DNA from 2 places in the Arthrobacter antioxidans genome. Region 2 is predicted to be linked to the other one. Evidence: predicted binding sites of a transcription regulator. Region 2 holds the regulator's gene; the other holds the start of a gene.
The links. The regulator HspR, encoded in region 2, represses chaperone genes until heat shock. The targets are predictions, from matches to a motif close to AAGTTGAGTCNNNNNGACTCAACTT.
Positions count from the first base shown of each region.

Region 1: MWM45_RS00415 (Hsp20/alpha crystallin family protein) is a predicted target of HspR. The motif match lies at 5,069-5,093, and genes of this name have one in related genera.

Region 1 is NZ_CP095501.1:80,855-88,713, forward strand. It holds gene MWM45_RS00390 (Dps family protein) at 844-1,338, opposite strand; gene MWM45_RS00395 (SRPBCC family protein) at 1,555-2,094, shown strand; gene pstS (phosphate ABC transporter substrate-binding protein PstS) at 2,148-3,257, opposite strand; gene MWM45_RS00405 (hypothetical protein) at 3,336-3,554, opposite strand; gene MWM45_RS00410 (SDR family oxidoreductase) at 3,658-4,455, opposite strand; gene MWM45_RS00415 (Hsp20/alpha crystallin family protein) at 4,558-5,013, opposite strand; tRNA gene MWM45_RS00420 (tRNA-Val) at 5,233-5,306, opposite strand; gene MWM45_RS00425 (DUF2630 family protein) at 5,502-5,753, shown strand; gene MWM45_RS00430 (haloacid dehalogenase type II) at 5,753-6,424, shown strand; gene MWM45_RS00435 (TrkH family potassium uptake protein) at 6,521-7,859, shown strand, end outside.
Region 2 is NZ_CP095501.1:3,316,188-3,324,046, reverse strand. It holds gene MWM45_RS15305 (DUF2252 domain-containing protein) at 1-1,175, shown strand, start outside; gene dnaK (molecular chaperone DnaK) at 1,315-3,186, shown strand; gene MWM45_RS15295 (nucleotide exchange factor GrpE) at 3,189-3,851, shown strand; gene MWM45_RS15290 (DnaJ C-terminal domain-containing protein) at 4,014-5,012, shown strand; gene MWM45_RS15285 (heat shock protein transcriptional repressor HspR) at 5,077-5,517, shown strand; gene MWM45_RS15280 (LacI family DNA-binding transcriptional regulator) at 5,536-6,594, opposite strand; gene pulA (pullulanase-type alpha-1,6-glucosidase) at 6,747-7,859, shown strand, end outside.

The DNA.
Region 1 (7,859 bases), 550 kb from region 2:
ACTGATCGCTAACACGATGGACACGATGTGCGAGGGGAGGAACAAAGCGTCCTGGCCGAAGTTCAGCCATACAGCTCCGGAGAGGACCGCCAAGATCAAAGGCAGCCAAGCAGGTATCGCTAGCGATTTTCGCGGAGTCAATGGCATGGCTAACTGTCGCACGCGACTGTAGGTTGCGCTGACTGCCGCCGTCCGCAAGCCGGTCGTTTTCCGTACTTACTAGGCGCTCGAGGTTCTGTCGGCGCCGGCGCATGGGGAAGGGGCGTTTACCCGGGACGATGAAAACGGGCGCAGAGGCACCATAAGTGGAACGTCGATCCTGGCTAGCTGCCCGCCGGGGTGTCTCGAAAATTTACAGTTCTAAGAGGCAATGGATCGTTGCCGTCGTGCCTCAGGAAGTTCCCTGGAAATCCGGGACTCTTCATGTCTCGGAAAGTCGTCTCGTCGTAGAGTGTCTCAGCAGTCGTGTCGCCGGACGTTATGCGACGCGGCACCTACGTCAGCGACCTGGACCGGAATTGAGCTGGACCCGGTTCCAGCCTTTGTTTTTGGGCCGGGATCAGGCTGCACGATCCGCGGCTCGGCGCTGTCCGCCCGCCGAGCGGCGCACACCGCTCGGCGCTGTCCGCCCGCCGAGCGGCGCACACCGCCAGGCGCCGACGCTCTCATCGACATTGGAGAGCAACAGGCGCATCCACAATCCTGCAGAGACAGCATCGGTGCAGGACGAGGTCCACCTGACGCGAGCCGACCAGGGGGCAATTGGAAAGTCCCCGGACACACAGGAGGGGGAGGCGCCGATGCGCGTCCCCCTCCCGAGCATCAAGGAATCAGGTCACATCGTCAGACGGTGGCCTTGTCGGTGCCGGCGGGGGAGACGACCTCCGCGGTGGGCTCCATGTTCTCGGCGTCGACCATCCACGCGTACTGCTCGAGCTTGGCGATGAAGCCGTGCAGCAGGTCCGCGGTAGTGGGGTCCTCCTCGTCGATCTGGTCGTGGACGTCGCGCATGGTCGTGACGGTTGCGTTCAGCATTCGGACCACGAGGCCCACGGTGTCCTTGGTCGAGACGAGGCCTGCCGGGAACGGATCGATCTTGGTGCCCTCGGCCACGGCCACGCTGCGGCCGTCGGGCACGGCGTGCAGCGCGCGCATCCGCTCCGCCATCTCGTCCGCGAACAGGCGGGCGTCCTCGATGATCTCGTCCAGCTGCAGGTGGAGGTCACGGAAGTTCTTGCCGACGACGTTCCAGTGGGCCTGCTTGCCCTGCAGGTGCAGTTCGATGAGGTCGACGAGGACGGCCTGCATGTTGTCTGTGAGGGTGGGTGATGCCTTCATGGATCCTCCAGTGCTAGAGAGATTTTCTCCTCCCGGCCGGGCGCCGGAGGCGCTGATTCCCGCCGGAGGGACTCCTTTCACCCTAGCCCTGCGCGTTGGTCAATTCCAGCCGATCTGCCTACGCTAAGGGGACTTACGGTTTCGTCGTGTCGTATGCCCTGCGACGGTGTGCGGGCGGCGCCGGAGTCCGACCAAGGAGGAACCGTTTTGGCTTCAGTGCAGGAATCCATCGACGTATCAGTACCGGTCAGCACCGCCTACAACCAGTGGACGCAGTTCGAGAGCTTCCCCCAGTTCATGGGCGGCGTGGATTCGATCACGCAGACCTCGGACACCTCCACCCACTGGGTGACGAGCATCGGGGGAGTGCATCGCGAGTTCGATGCCGAGATCACCGAGCAGCACCCCGACGAGCGGGTGGCCTGGAAGAGCACCGACGGCGAATCCCATGCCGGCGTGGTCACCTTCCACCGCCTGGACGAGAACACCACGCGGCTCATGGTGCAGATCGACTGGCACCCGGAGACGTTCATCGAGAAGGTCGGGGCCGTCGTCAACGCCGATGCCTCCCAGGTGAAGGGCGACCTCAAGCGCTTCAAGGCGTTCATCGAGAAGAGCGGCGGCGAGACGGGTGCCTGGCGCGGTGACGTCGCGGCACCGTCCTCGGGTGTCACGTCCGAGGCGGAGCCGGCCAACAGCGTCCTGCCGGACACCTCGGCGGACGATCCCGAGTCGGGCGGCCCGCGCGTCGGCTGACCCGGTCCGTGTGGGGGAGGCGGATCCCTTCGGGGGTCCGCCTCCTGCACGTCCTAGGGGATGTCCCCCACCGCGATGGACGCGATCGCGTCGGTGGCCTGCCGTGACAGTTCCGGTGAGAGGGGTGAACTCTTCGCCGCGCCCGCGGCTCCGGTCTGGCCCTCCTCGCTGACGGCGTAGGTGCCGAACGCGCGCACGACGGCGGCGGTCGCCTCGTTCTCGTACTGCGAGCAGTACACGTGGTAGGACACCAGGACCAGCGGGTAGACCCCGGGTTCGCTGGTTCTCCGGTCGAGGTCCAGGGCGATGTCGTGGTCCTTGCGTCCGGGGACACGGCCCGCGAGATCGACGGCGGCTGCCGCGGCCTCCGAGCTCACCTCCACGTACTCCCCGCCGACCTTCAGTGCCACCCGTCCGAGGGGACCACCGACGGCGGAATCGTCGGCGTACGTCACGGCGCCCACGGTGGAGGCCACGGTGCTGACCACGCCTGCGTTGCCCTTGGCGTTCTCGTTGGCCAGGCCCGACGGCCATGTCCCATCGGCTTCCTCGGTCCAGATCTCGGGTACCACGGCGTGGAGGTAGTCGGTGAAGTTCTCGGTGGTGCCCGAGTCATCGGAGCGGCTCACGGTCGCGATGGGCAGCGCAGGGAGGTCGACGTCGTTCTGCGCGGCGATCGCGGGATCGTCCCATGAGGTGATCTCGCCGCGGAAGATCCGGGCCACGGTGGCGGCGTCGAGGTTCAGTGCCCGGATCCCGGGCAGGTTGAACGCCACGCTGATCGGTGAGACGTAGGCCGGGATGTTGAAGGCGCCGTCCGGTCCGCACGCCTCGGTGGACTCGACGAGTTCCTCGTCGCTCAGGTAGGCGTCCGACCCGGCGAAGCCCACGGCGCCGGCGAGCAGCGCACCGCGTCCCGCACCGGAACCATCGGGCGAGTACTGAACCTGGGCGCGGGGGTACAGGGTGGAGAACCCCGTGCGCCACGCGTCCATGGCCGGCCCCTGGGCGGAGGATCCGGAAGCCGTGACCGCGCCCAGGAGGCTCGTGTCGCCGCTCCTGGCCGCCGCTTCCTGCTCCGGCCCCAGCGGGTAGTCGGATCCACAGGCGGTCAGGCCGAGGGTGACGGCGAACATCAGGGGCAGGGTGGCACGAATTCTCACCCCGGCCACGTTACAGGTGGCCCTCCGGTGAACCCAAGGTGGACAGCAGGTGGACGGCGCGTCAGTGGTCGGGTCGGATCAGGCGTGGCCCAGGCGGTAGCCGTCCCCCCGGTGGACGAGCCGACGGCCGCCGCCGTCGTTCAGCAGGATCCACACCACGGAGGCATCATCGGTCCTCATGTCCAGGACGCCGTGGAGCTGGGGCCCCGTGGTGTGGTGGAGGGTGACGTGCTGGCCGCGCCTGAAGCCCGACCAGTCCTGGACCTCGGCATCGGGGGCTGGGGGGAGAGCGTTCATGGTGGGCCTTTCGGGAGGTTCCGGGACTCCCACGCTAGCCACGCTTCCTGAACGGCGTGTGAATGCCCGCTGAAGGTTGATGCCGTTCTGGTTCCGCAGATGGTCACAGGGTCCGCCAGTCCCCGCTCGTCAGGTGCGATCCCGCCTGGGGTCCCATGAGGAGCATGCCGCCGTCGACCACGAACGAGGCCCCGTTCACGTAGCTGGAGGCACCGGAGGCGAGGAAGGCCACGACGTCGGCGATCTCCTCGGGCGCACCGGGGCGGCCGAGGGGGATGCCCGGACGGTCCATGGTGCGTGGGTCCTGCTCCTCGGAGTTGTTCATGGGCGTGTTGATCTCGCCGGGCAGCACGGCGTTGGCGGTGATACCCCGGTCCGCCAGTTCGAGGGCGATGGTCCGGATGAGGCCGCCGAGGCCGTGCTTGGAGGCGTCGTATGCCGCCGAGCCCACGCGGGGCTGTTCCTGGTGCACGCTGGTGACGGCGATGATGCGTCCGCCCCGGCCGCCGTCGATCATGTGCCGTGCCGCACGCTGGAGGCAGACGAACGCGCCGTCGAGGTTCGCCCCCATGGTGCCGCGCCACGTGTCCCAGTCCGTCTCCATGAACATGGTGCCGCCGTTGACGCCGGCATTGTTGACGAAGACGTCGAGGCCGCCGAGCTCGTGGGCGAGCCGGTCCACGACGTCGCCGCACGCGGGTGCATCCGTGGTGTCGAGCTGCGCGACCGCCGCCCGCACGCCCTTCTCCCGGACGAGCCGCGCGGTTTCCTCGGCTCCCTCCCGGTCGGAGTGCCAGGTGACGCCGACGTCGCAGCCCGCCGCGGCGAGGGCGAGGGCCGTTGCGCGGCCGATGCCGGAATCGGAACCGGTGACGATTGCTTTGCTCGGTGTGAAGTCCATGCCCCCATCCTTCGCACCCGGCCGCGCTGCATGCAAGGGGAACCCGGGGATCGACGCCGGGTACCCCCGGACAAGTGTCCGGGGGTACCCGGGTGGGTGGTCCTATGCGTCGACGGCGCCCTGGGGGGCCGCACCGGAAGCGGACGACTGCACCGGCTCGGCGGATTCTCCGCTGATCACCTCGATCTTGCGGGGCCGCGCACGCTCGATGACGGGGATCGTCACGCTGAGCACGCCGTTCTCGTAGCGGGCGGCGATGCCTTCCGTGTCGACGCCCTGGCCGAGGTTGAGCTGGCGCAGGAACGAACCGCTCTCGCGCTCGCGGGTCAGCCACTTGACACCCTCGGCACTGCGCAGCGTGCGCTCGGCGCGGATGGTGAGGAGCTGGCCGTCGACATCGATGTCGACGGATCCCGGGTCGATGCCCGGAAGATCCGCGGAGAGGACGTAGTGGTCCTTCTCGCGGTAGAGGTCCATCGGCATGAGGCGCAGCCCGGGGCGGCCCTCCAACAGGGCGCCGGTCACGCGGTCCAGTTCACGGAACGGGTCGAATTTCATGGCCACGGGAAACAACTCCTTTACTGATGCCACCGGCAGGTGGTTGGGTCGTCGAGAGTTGAGCGCCCTCCGCTCAACTACGGAAAATATTAGCACTCGAACATGGCGAGTGCTAAGGAGTGATGTTCGCCCAGGACGAAATCCCCGGGACACAGAAAAGGCCCGTACCGACGGAGCGGTACGGGCCTTCCCGGTGGTGCTGTCTCCAGCAGATCCTCGTGCCTGCGCGGGGCCTTGATCCCCGGGCCTTCCGCGTGTGAAGCGGATGCTCTACCAGACTGAGCTACACAGGCAATTGGTTCTCCCATAGCTTAGGCCATCCGGGCGCCGCGCCAAATTCTCCCGGTACAGCAGCGCGGGGCACGGCGGCGTCCGGCCTCCTGCCGGGAACCGTGCTGGTCATCGCTGTGCTGCCTCAGTAGCCTGAAGGAAAGCCTGCTGAGCGTTCCAGGCGCCTGCCGGGCACCACCCCACGAAGGGACAGCACCATGGACAACCAGGACATCCTGCAGCGCATCCAGACACTCGTCCAGGAGGAGCACGATCTCCGGGAGCAGCCCCAGGATGCCGGCGCCGGGGCGGAGCAGCAGGACCACGCCGCCCGCCTCAAGCGCGTCGAGGAGGATCTCGACCAGTGCTGGGACCTGCTGCGCCAGCGTCGCGCGAAGGCCGACGCCGGAGAGGACCCGGCCGACGCCGACGCCCGTCCCGTCAACCAGGTGGAGGGGTACCGCCAGTAATGGCCCTGCCCCTCGTGCTGTTCGACGTCAACGGGACCCTCTCGGACCTGGGGCGGATGTCGCAGCACTTCGAGGAGCTCGGAGCTCCTCCGCAGCTGGCCGCGCTGTGGTTCACCTCGGTGCTGCGGGACGGCTTCGCCCTCACGGCCGCCGGGCGGAACGCGCCCTTCGGCGAGATCGCCGAGGACGCCCTCCGCACGGTCCTCACGGGGCAGGCGCTCAATCGGGACATCGATGACGCGCTCGCGCACGTGATGACGAGCCTGCAGGAACTGCCCGTCCACCCGGACGTCGTCGAGGGTTTCCGGGCCCTGACCGGTCGGGGCTTCGAGCTGGCAGCGCTCACCAACGGAGCCGCCGCGACCGCGGAGGCCCTCCTCGAGCGGGCGGGTGCCCGCGACGCCGTAGGCGCCGTCCTGTCCGTCGAGGACGCGCCGCGGTGGAAGCCCGCCCAGGAGTCCTATGCCTACGCCCTCCGGGCGGTACAGCGGGAGGCGGACGACGTGGTGCTCGTCGCGGTCCACCCGTGGGACATCGACGGGGCCGCGCGTGCGGGGCTCCGTACGGTGTGGCTCAACCGCGCCGGGGCGCCGTACCCGATGGTCATGACGCGCCCGGACCACGAGGTGTCGACGATCGCCGAGCTGCCGGACCTCCTCGTCCGGGGCTGACGCCCAGCCGGCGGACCTGCTGCGGCAGGCGAGGCTCCTCCCGCGCCGGTGCATCAAGAAAGCATAAAGACGCCGTGTCCGCGGCAGGTCGTCGGGTTGAATGAGCGTCTGGCGCGGACGGTCCGCGCCGTTCGCACCGTCCCGGAGGTCGAGGGCATCCCCGTCATGTCACGCACCGCACCACTCCGGGAGTTCCGCCGTTCCACGGCAGCAGGTCTCCGCCGTTCCACGGCAGCGGGCCTGCGCCGGTCCGCGCACGCCGTCGCGGTCCGGCTGGAGCGGCTCGGTCCTCGCCACCCGGCCCAGGTGATCGTGCTCGGATTCGGAGCGGCGATCCTCGTCGGAACGGTGCTGCTGATGCTCCCGAGCTCGAAGGTGGGAGAGGGCGGCGCCACGTTCCTCGAGGCGCTCTTCACGGCCACCTCCGCCGTCTGCGTCACGGGCCTGATCGTGGTCGACACGCCGGTCTACTGGACCGGAGCCGGCCAGGTGATCATCCTGGGGCTGATCCAGGTCGGGGGCTTCGGCATCATGGCTTTCGCCTCCCTCCTGGGCGTCCTGCTGGCCCGCCGGATGGGTCTCCGCTCGCGGATCTCGGCGGCGGCGGAGACCAAGAGCGTCGGCTTCGGCGATGTCCGCAGCGTCCTCCTGGGTGTCCTGCGGATCACGCTGGTCGTCGAGACCGTGACGGCGGTGCTGCTCGCTGCGCGCTTCGGGCTGCACTACGGCCACAACCTCGGTGAGGCGGTGTGGCTCGGGATCTTCCACGCGGTGTCGGCCTTCAACAACGCCGGGTTCGCGCTGTTCAGCGACAGCCTGATCGGGTTCGCGGGCGACCCGTGGATCTGCCTGCCGATCTGCGCAGCCGTCATCGTCGGCGGACTGGGTTTCCCGGTCCTCTTCGAACTCCGACGCCACTTCCGGTATCCCCGCAAGTGGCACATGACCACCAAGCTCGTCCTGAGCGGCACGGTGATCCTGCTCGTCCTGGGTACGGTCTTCATCACCCTCGTCGAGTGGTCCAACCCGGCGACCCTCGGTGCCCTACGGCCGCAGGAGAGGATCCTCGCCGGATTCTTCCAGTCCACGATGACCCGGACGGCCGGCTTCAACAGCGTCGACTTCGCGCAGCTGGATCCGGTCACCCTCCTGGTCATGGACGTGCTGATGTTCATCGGCGGTGGTCCCGCCGGAACGGCCGGCGGCCTGAAGATCACCACGTTCGGCGTGCTGTTCTTCATCCTCTACACCGAGATCAGGGGCGGCACCGCCGTCAACGTCTTCGGCAAGCGTCTGCCCCGCTCCGTCCACCGGCAGGCCATCTCGATCGTCCTGCTCGCCGTCGGCCTCGTCACCACCGCGACGATGTTCCTCATGCTCACCACCGACTTCGGCCTCGACCGGATCCTCTTCGAGGTCGTCTCCGCCTTCGCGA
Region 2 (7,859 bases):
GCAGCGCGGCCCTGTTCTACACCGACATGGCACGGCTCGACGACGCCTGGGCGGACGAGCGCACCAGCCGCGTGTGGATCCACGGCGACCTGCACGCGGAGAACTTCGGCACCTACATGAGCAACGAGGGCCGGCTCACCTTCGACGTCAACGACTTCGACGAGGCGTACGTGGGCCACTTCTCGTGGGACCTCCGACGCTTCGTCGCGTCGCTGACGCTGCTGTGCTGGCAGAAGGCGCTGCCGTCGCAGTCGGTGCGCGACCTCTCGCGCATCTATCTGGAGGCCTACCTCGGCCGGGTCGGGGACTACGTGGACGACGAGCAGTCCGCCTTCGCCTTCGGGCTCGACAACACGGACGGCCCCGTCTACCGGGTGCTGCAGCAGGCCCGGGCGGCCCGCAGGACGCGGCTGCTCGACGCGCTCACGCTCATCGAGGACTACGAACGCCAGTTCCGCGACGACGGCTCGATCCGGGTGCTCGACGACGACGAGCGCCGGGAGGTCGCGGACGCCTTCGACCGCTACCTCTCCACCATCCCGGACAGCGACCGCTCCCGGCGGCGGGTGTTCTACCGGGTGAAGGGCATCGTGGGCAAGAAGGGGTTCGGGATCGGCAGCGCCGGCCTCCCCACCTACAACGTGCTGATCGAGGGCTTCGACGAGGCCCAGGAGAACGACATCATCCTCACGATGAAGCAGTCGAACATCGCCGCGCCCAGCCGGATCGTCGACGACGAGCGGGTCCGCGGCTACTTCGTGGACGACGGGCACCGCGCCGTCATCAGCCAGCGGTCCCTGCAGACCCACACCGACCCGTTCCTCGGCTACACGACCATCCGCGGGGTCTCCTTCGTGGTGTCGGAGCTCTCGCCCTACAAGCGGGACCTCTCGTGGGAGGACCTCACGGAACCCGAGCAGATGGTGCCGGTGCTCGAGGCGCTCGGACAGGCGACGGCGAAGATCCACTGCTCGACCGACGAGGACAGCGACCACGACCTCGTGCCGTTCCGCACGGAGACCGCCATCCTGGCCGCCGTGGACCGCTCGCGCGAGGACTTCGTCGAGGACATCGTCGGGTTCGGGGAGGCCTACGCCGCGACGGTGCGCGAGGACCACGCGCTCTTCGTCGACGCCTTCCGGGAAGGGCTCATCACCGCCGTGCCGGCGGCCTAGGAAGCCGGAGTTGAGTCGGTGGGACTCAACTTCGTTTTGACCTGACCCGGTGCGCCCGTATAGTTGAGTGCAGAACGCTCAATCTACGCGCCCGGCGGATGAGCGCCTCGCAAACCCCGGGCAGTCGAAAGGAATTTGCATGTCACGTGCAGTAGGTATTGACCTCGGAACCACCAACTCGGTCGTCTCGGTTCTCGAAGGCGGCGAGCCCACCGTCATCGCGAACGCCGAGGGCGCCCGCACCACGCCGTCGATCGTCGCATTCTCCAAGTCCGGCGAGGTCCTGGTCGGCGAGATCGCCAAGCGCCAGGCCGTCAACAACATCGACCGCACCATCGCGTCGGTCAAGCGCCACATGGGCACCGACTGGAACATCGCCGTCGACGACAAGAAGTACACGCCGCAGGAGATCTCGGCGCGTATCCTCCAGAAGCTCAAGACCGACGCCGAGAGCTACCTCGGCGAGAAGGTCACCGACGCCGTGATCACCGTGCCGGCGTACTTCAACGACGCCGAGCGCCAGGCCACCAAGGAGGCCGGCGAGGTCGCAGGCCTGAAGGTGCTGCGCATCGTCAACGAGCCCACCGCCGCGGCCCTCGCCTACGGCCTCGACAAGGGCAAGGAAGACGAGCTGATCCTCGTGTTCGACCTCGGCGGCGGAACGTTCGACGTCTCCCTGCTCGAGGTCGGCAAGGACGAGGACGCCTTCTCCACCATCCAGGTCCGCTCGACCGCCGGCGACAACCGCCTCGGCGGCGACGACTGGGACCAGCGCGTCGTGGACTACCTGCTCTCGCAGGCCAAGGCCAAGGGCGCCGACCTCTCCAAGGACAAGATCGCCCTGCAGAGGCTGAAGGAAGCCGCCGAGCAGGCCAAGAAGGAGCTGTCCTCGGCGACGTCCACCAACATCTCCCTGCAGTACCTCTCGGTGACGCCCGACGGGCCCGTCCACCTCGACGAGCACCTCTCCCGCGCCAAGTTCCAGGACCTCACCAAGGACCTCCTGGACCGCACGAAGAAGCCGTTCCACGACGTCATCACCGAAGCCGGCATCAAGGTGGCCGACATCGACCACATCGTCCTCGTCGGCGGCTCCACCCGCATGCCCGCCGTCGGAGAGCTCGTCAAGGAGCTCGCCGGTGGCAAGGAGCCCAACAAGGGCGTCAACCCGGACGAGGTCGTGGCCGTCGGTGCCGCACTGCAGGCCGGTGTCCTGAAGGGTGAGCGCAAGGACGTCCTCCTCATCGACGTCACTCCGCTGTCCCTGGGCATCGAGACCAAGGGCGGCATGATGACCAAGCTCATCGAGCGCAACACGGCCATCCCCACCAAGCGCAGCGAAACCTTCACCACGGCGGACGACAACCAGCCGTCGGTGGCCATCCAGGTGTTCCAGGGCGAGCGTGAGTTCACCCGCGACAACAAGCCGCTGGGTACGTTCGAGCTGACCGGCATCGCGCCGGCCCCGCGCGGCGTCCCGCAGGTCGAGGTCACCTTCGACATCGACGCCAACGGCATCGTGCACGTGTCCGCCAAGGACAAGGGCACCGGGACCGAGCAGTCGATGACCATCACCGGTGGTTCCTCGCTCTCCAAGGAGGACATCGACCGCATGGTGCGCGAGGCCGAGGAGCACGCCGCCGAGGACAAGAAGCGCCGCGAGGCCGCCGATGTCCGCAACGGCGCCGAGCAGCTCGCCTACTCCGTGGACAAGCTCATCGCCGACAACGCGGACAAGCTGCCGGAGGAGGTCAGGACCGAGGTCCAGGCCGACGTGGACGCCCTCAAGAAGGCCCTCGAGACGCAGGACAACGACGACGAGGTCAAGGCGGCGTTCGAGAAGCTGCAGGCCTCGCAGTCCAAGCTCGGCGAAGCGATCTACGCCTCGGCCCAGCAGGACGCCGGCCAGGCCGGCGCAGCGCCCGCCGACGACCAGCCAGCCTCCGCAGGCACCGACGAGGACATCGTCGACGCCGAAGTGGTTGACGAAGACACCAACGAGAAGAAGTAGTCATGCCGCACCACGGAAATGAAGAAGAGCACCAGTCAGAGCCGGTGAACTCATCCGACAACCGGGAGATCGACCCGGACACGGGCGAAGTCCGTGGGCAGCAGCAGGACGCCGGCGAGCCGGCCGCGGAGGAATCCGCGGCCGGAGCACAGGCCACGCCCGCGGCCGACCCTTCCGAAGGGGATGCCCTGGCCCAGGCCGAGGCGATCCTGAACGAGGCAGGTGCCGAGGGCGAGAGCAACCCGGCAGTGGACGTCGTCGCGGAGCTCCGCAACGATCTGCTCCGCCTGCAGGCGGAGTACGTCAACTACCGGCGCCGCGTCGAGCGCGACCGGGACGTCGCCCGCGACCAGGCGGTCATCGGCGTCCTCAACTCGCTGATGCCCGTCCTCGACGACATCGACGCCGCACGCCAGCACGGCGATCTCGCGGAGGGCCCGTTCGCGGCGATCGCGGGAAAGCTCGAGAACGTCCTGAAGACGTACGAGCTGACCCGGATCGACGAGGTGGGTGTCGCGTTCGACCCGAACATCCACGAGGCGCTCATGCAGCAGCCGAGCGCGGATGTCCAGGCGGACAGCGTCAGCCAGATCCTCCGCGCGGGCTACCGCAAGGGGGAGCGCGTCCTGCGCGCCGCCCAGGTGATCGTGGCAGTGCCCGAGTAATCAGCACCGTGAACGCCGGAGCAGCCCTCGAACGGCGGCAACGAAATCTCCCTGCTCGCAGAGCTCGCCGGGAGATATTGAAGCCGCCTTCCTCGAGGGCTGCCCCGGCTTGCGCCGCTTACTCACCTTTTTATTCGGAAGAACAACGGAAGGAGACGCCAATTGGCTAGTCAGGATTGGGTCGACAAGGATTTCTACAAGATCCTGGGTGTCTCCAAAGATGCGTCCGGTGACGAGATCAAGAAGGCGTACCGGAAGCTCGCGCGCAAGCACCACCCCGACCAGAACCAGGGGGCCGCGGCGTCGGAGCGCACCTTCAAGGACGTCTCGGAGGCCTACTCCGTCCTGTCCGACGCCGAGGAGCGCCAGCAGTACGACGCCATCCGCGCGATGGGGGGCGGCGCGCGCTTCTCCGCAGGCGGAGCGGGCGGCGGCGCCGGCGGCAACGCCGGCTTCGAGGACGTCTTCGGCAACCTCTTCGGCCAGGGCGCGGGCACCCGCCAGCGCACCGGGTTCTCGAACGGCAACCTGCCCCCCGAATTCGCCGACCTGTTCGGTGGCGGGGGCATGGGCGGCGGCGGCGGATTTCCCGGCGGGTTCCAGTCCACCCGCCCGCAGAAGGGCGCGGACCGTACGGCGAGCACGTCCATCTCCTTCGGCGGTGCCATCAACGGCACGACGATCGGGCTGCGCGAACCCTCCGGGGAGCAGATCGACGTCCGCATCCCGGCCGGCATCCGCGACGGCCAGAAGGTCCGGGTCAAGGGCAAGGGGCAGCCGGGCCAGGCCGGCCCCGGCGACCTCATGGTCAGCGTGAACGTGAAGGAGCATCCGCTCTTCAAGCGCGACGGCGACAACATCCGCGTCCACGTGCCCGTCACATTCCCCGAGGCGGCGCTCGGTGCCGAGATCAAGGTGCCGACGCTCACCGGCGAGATGGTCACCATGCGGGTACCAGCCGGCACGCCGTCGGGCAGGACGCTCCGGCTCAAGGGCCGGGGGGTGAAGACGTCGAAGACGACCGGCGACCTGCTGGTCATCGTCGACGTCGTCGTTCCGCAGAACCTCTCGAAGGAGGCGGAAGCCGCCGTGGAGACGTTCCGCGCCGCCACGAAGGACGCGGATCCGCGGGCAGGCCTGGCCGCGAAGGCGCGCCTGTAACAGCACGTCCGAACGGCACATCCGAGCAGCACCCGGGAACATCGGCATCGGAAGGAGGTCCGTCATGGACCACACCCTGCCCATCTATGTCATCTCGGTGGCCGCCGAGCTCGCCGACATGCACCCGCAGACGCTCCGCCAGTACGACCGGCTGGGGCTCGTGACGCCGAGCCGTGCGCCGGGCCGGGCGCGGCGCTACTCACAGAAGGACGTCAGCACCCTGCGCGAGGTCCAGCGGCTGTCGCAGGAAGGCGTGTCGCTGGAAGGCATCCGGCGGATCCTCGACCTCGAGAACCAGGTCGCGGCCCTGCAGGCGCGCGTCGCGGAGCTGTCCTCCGAACTGGCGGCCCGTCGCGTCCAGGCCGAGTCGAGCCGGGTGTTCGCCGCGGGTCTCGCGGGGGACGTCGTCACCCTCGTCCGCGGGCAGCGTCCCCGCGCCCGCACCCAGGCGCTCATGGTGTGGCGCCCGGAGTCGGCGCGGACCGCCAACCAGTCGCGCAGCTAGGCGCCCGACCAGGCGCAGCTAGCCTCCGGACACCCCGGGGCCTGTCCGCACCGCGGGTCCCGCCCCGGTGGAACCGCGGACCACCAGGTCCGACTGGAACAGGATCTCGTTCCGCGTGACCCGATCCCCGTCCAGCTCCGTGACCAGGGCGTGGACGGCAGCCTCCGCCATCGCCGCCACGTTCTGCCGCAGGGTCGTCAGTGGCGGATCGGTGAAGGCCATGAGTGGGGAGTCGTCGAAGCCGACCACAGAGATGTCCTCCGGCACCCTGAGGCCCCGGGTCTGCGCGGCGCGGACGGCACCGAGGGCCATGACGTCCGAAGCGCAGATGATCGCCGTGTGTCCCGAGTCGATGAGCTCGTTCGCCGCGCTCTGCCCGCCCTCGATGGTGAACATGCTCGTCGCGATGTGCGGCCCGGCGTCGTCCTCGCCGAGGAACTGGACCAGCCCGGAGCGGAAGCCCTCCAGCTTGCGGCGGCTCGGGATGAAGCGGTCGGGACCGGTCGCGAAGCCGACACGCTGATGGCCCTGCGCCACGACGTGCCGGACAGCCGTGCGGATGGCCGTGGCGTCGTCGTTGGAGACGGACGGTGCGTCGATCTCGGGCCTGGCGCCGTTGACGAGGACGAACGGCACCCGCCCGCGCAGGCGCCGGTAGCGTTCCAGGTTCGCCCGGCCGTCGGAGTGCGCGGCGCAGACGAAGATGATCCCGCTGACGCCCTGGTCCAGCAGGAGGGCGACGTACTCGTCCTCGGTGATGCCCCCGCCGGGCAGGGTGCACAGGGCGGGGATGTAGTCGTTGGGTGCCAGCAGGGCCGCGATGGCGCCGGCGAACGCCGGGAAGATCGGATTCACGAGGTCCGGCACGACGACGCCGATCTGTCCCTTGGAGCGCCCTGCCGTGCGGGAGGGCCGCTCGTAGCCCAGGCTGTCCATCGCCGCGAGGACGGCCTGCCGGGTCTCCTGGGACGCCCCACCCTTGCCGTTCAGGACGCGCGACACGGTGGGCACGCTGACGCCGGCGGTGCGGGCGACGTCGTCCAGGCGCGGCCGCTCGGTACGCTTGCCGGGAGTCATGGCCCCAATCTAGCGCAGGCCTTCGTTCGACCCGAAAGATTGCGTGAAACTTTTGCAAAGCTCTTCTGCTCGCCGCGCCGCGTCCCTAGGATCAGGGTATTCACCCCTCCTCAGTCCGGCCTGCAGTGACGCAGGGTCGGGGAAGGACCACCATGACCCCGAACACCACGGACACACCCCGGACCAGCGGGAGGCCGGCCCTTCGGCGCCGGTCCCGGCTGGCCGCCGTCGTCCTGACCGCGCCGCTCCTGGCGACCCTCATGCCGGCGCCGGCGCTCGCCGACCACACCACCCCGCCGGGCACGGTGGCCCTCGTGGGTTCCCTCCAGGCAGAACTCGGCTGCCCCGACGACTGGCAGCCGGAGTGCGCAGCCACGGGGCTCGTCCCCGTGGACGGGGCGCCGGACACCTGGTCGGCGACCTTCGACGTCCCCGCCGGATCCTACGAGTACAAGGTGGCGCTGAATGGGTCCTGGGGTGAGAACTACGGCGTCGACGGCGCCGCCGGTGGCGCGAACCTGGCGCTGCAGGCTCCGGGCGGCCCCGTGACCTTCACCTACAACCACCGAACCCACGTCGTCTCGAGCGACGCGCCCCAGGCACCCACCGGGTCGACGGCGGCGCACTGGCTCACCGCGGACACCCTCGCCTGGGGTGCCGAGGTGCCGGCCGATGCCCGTTTCCGCCTCTACTCCGCCCCGGAGGGCGGACTCGTCGCCGGCGACGGGAACGTCACGGGCGGCAGCTACATCGACCTCGAGCGCGGCAGGGACGCCCTGCCCGCGCGTCTCGCCGCGCGGTACCCCCATCTGGCCGACCTCGCGACGGTGACGCTCGGCAGGAAGGACGCCCGGAAGGCCGGGGACCTGCTCAAGGGTCAGCTGCTCCTCGCCGCCGTCGGGCCGGACGGGACGGTCCTGGCCACCACGGGCGTCCAGGTGCCCGGCGTGCTCGACGACCTCTACGCAGGGGCCGCCCGCGAGCAGCTCGGCCTCAGCTGGAAGGGCAGGAAGCCCCACCTGGATCTCTGGGCCCCGACGGCCCGCAGTGTCTCCGTGCAGGTCTTCCGCGACGGCTCGGGTGGGGACCCGATCGCCACCCGTCCGCTCCGCGCGGGCAAGGACGGCGTCTGGAGCGTCGACGGCGAGAAGGACTGGGACGGCGCGTACTACCTCTACGACGTCGAGGTCTTCGTCCCCGAGACCGGCGCCGTGGAACACAACCTCGTGACCGACCCCTACAGCGTCGGGCTGTCCACGAACTCG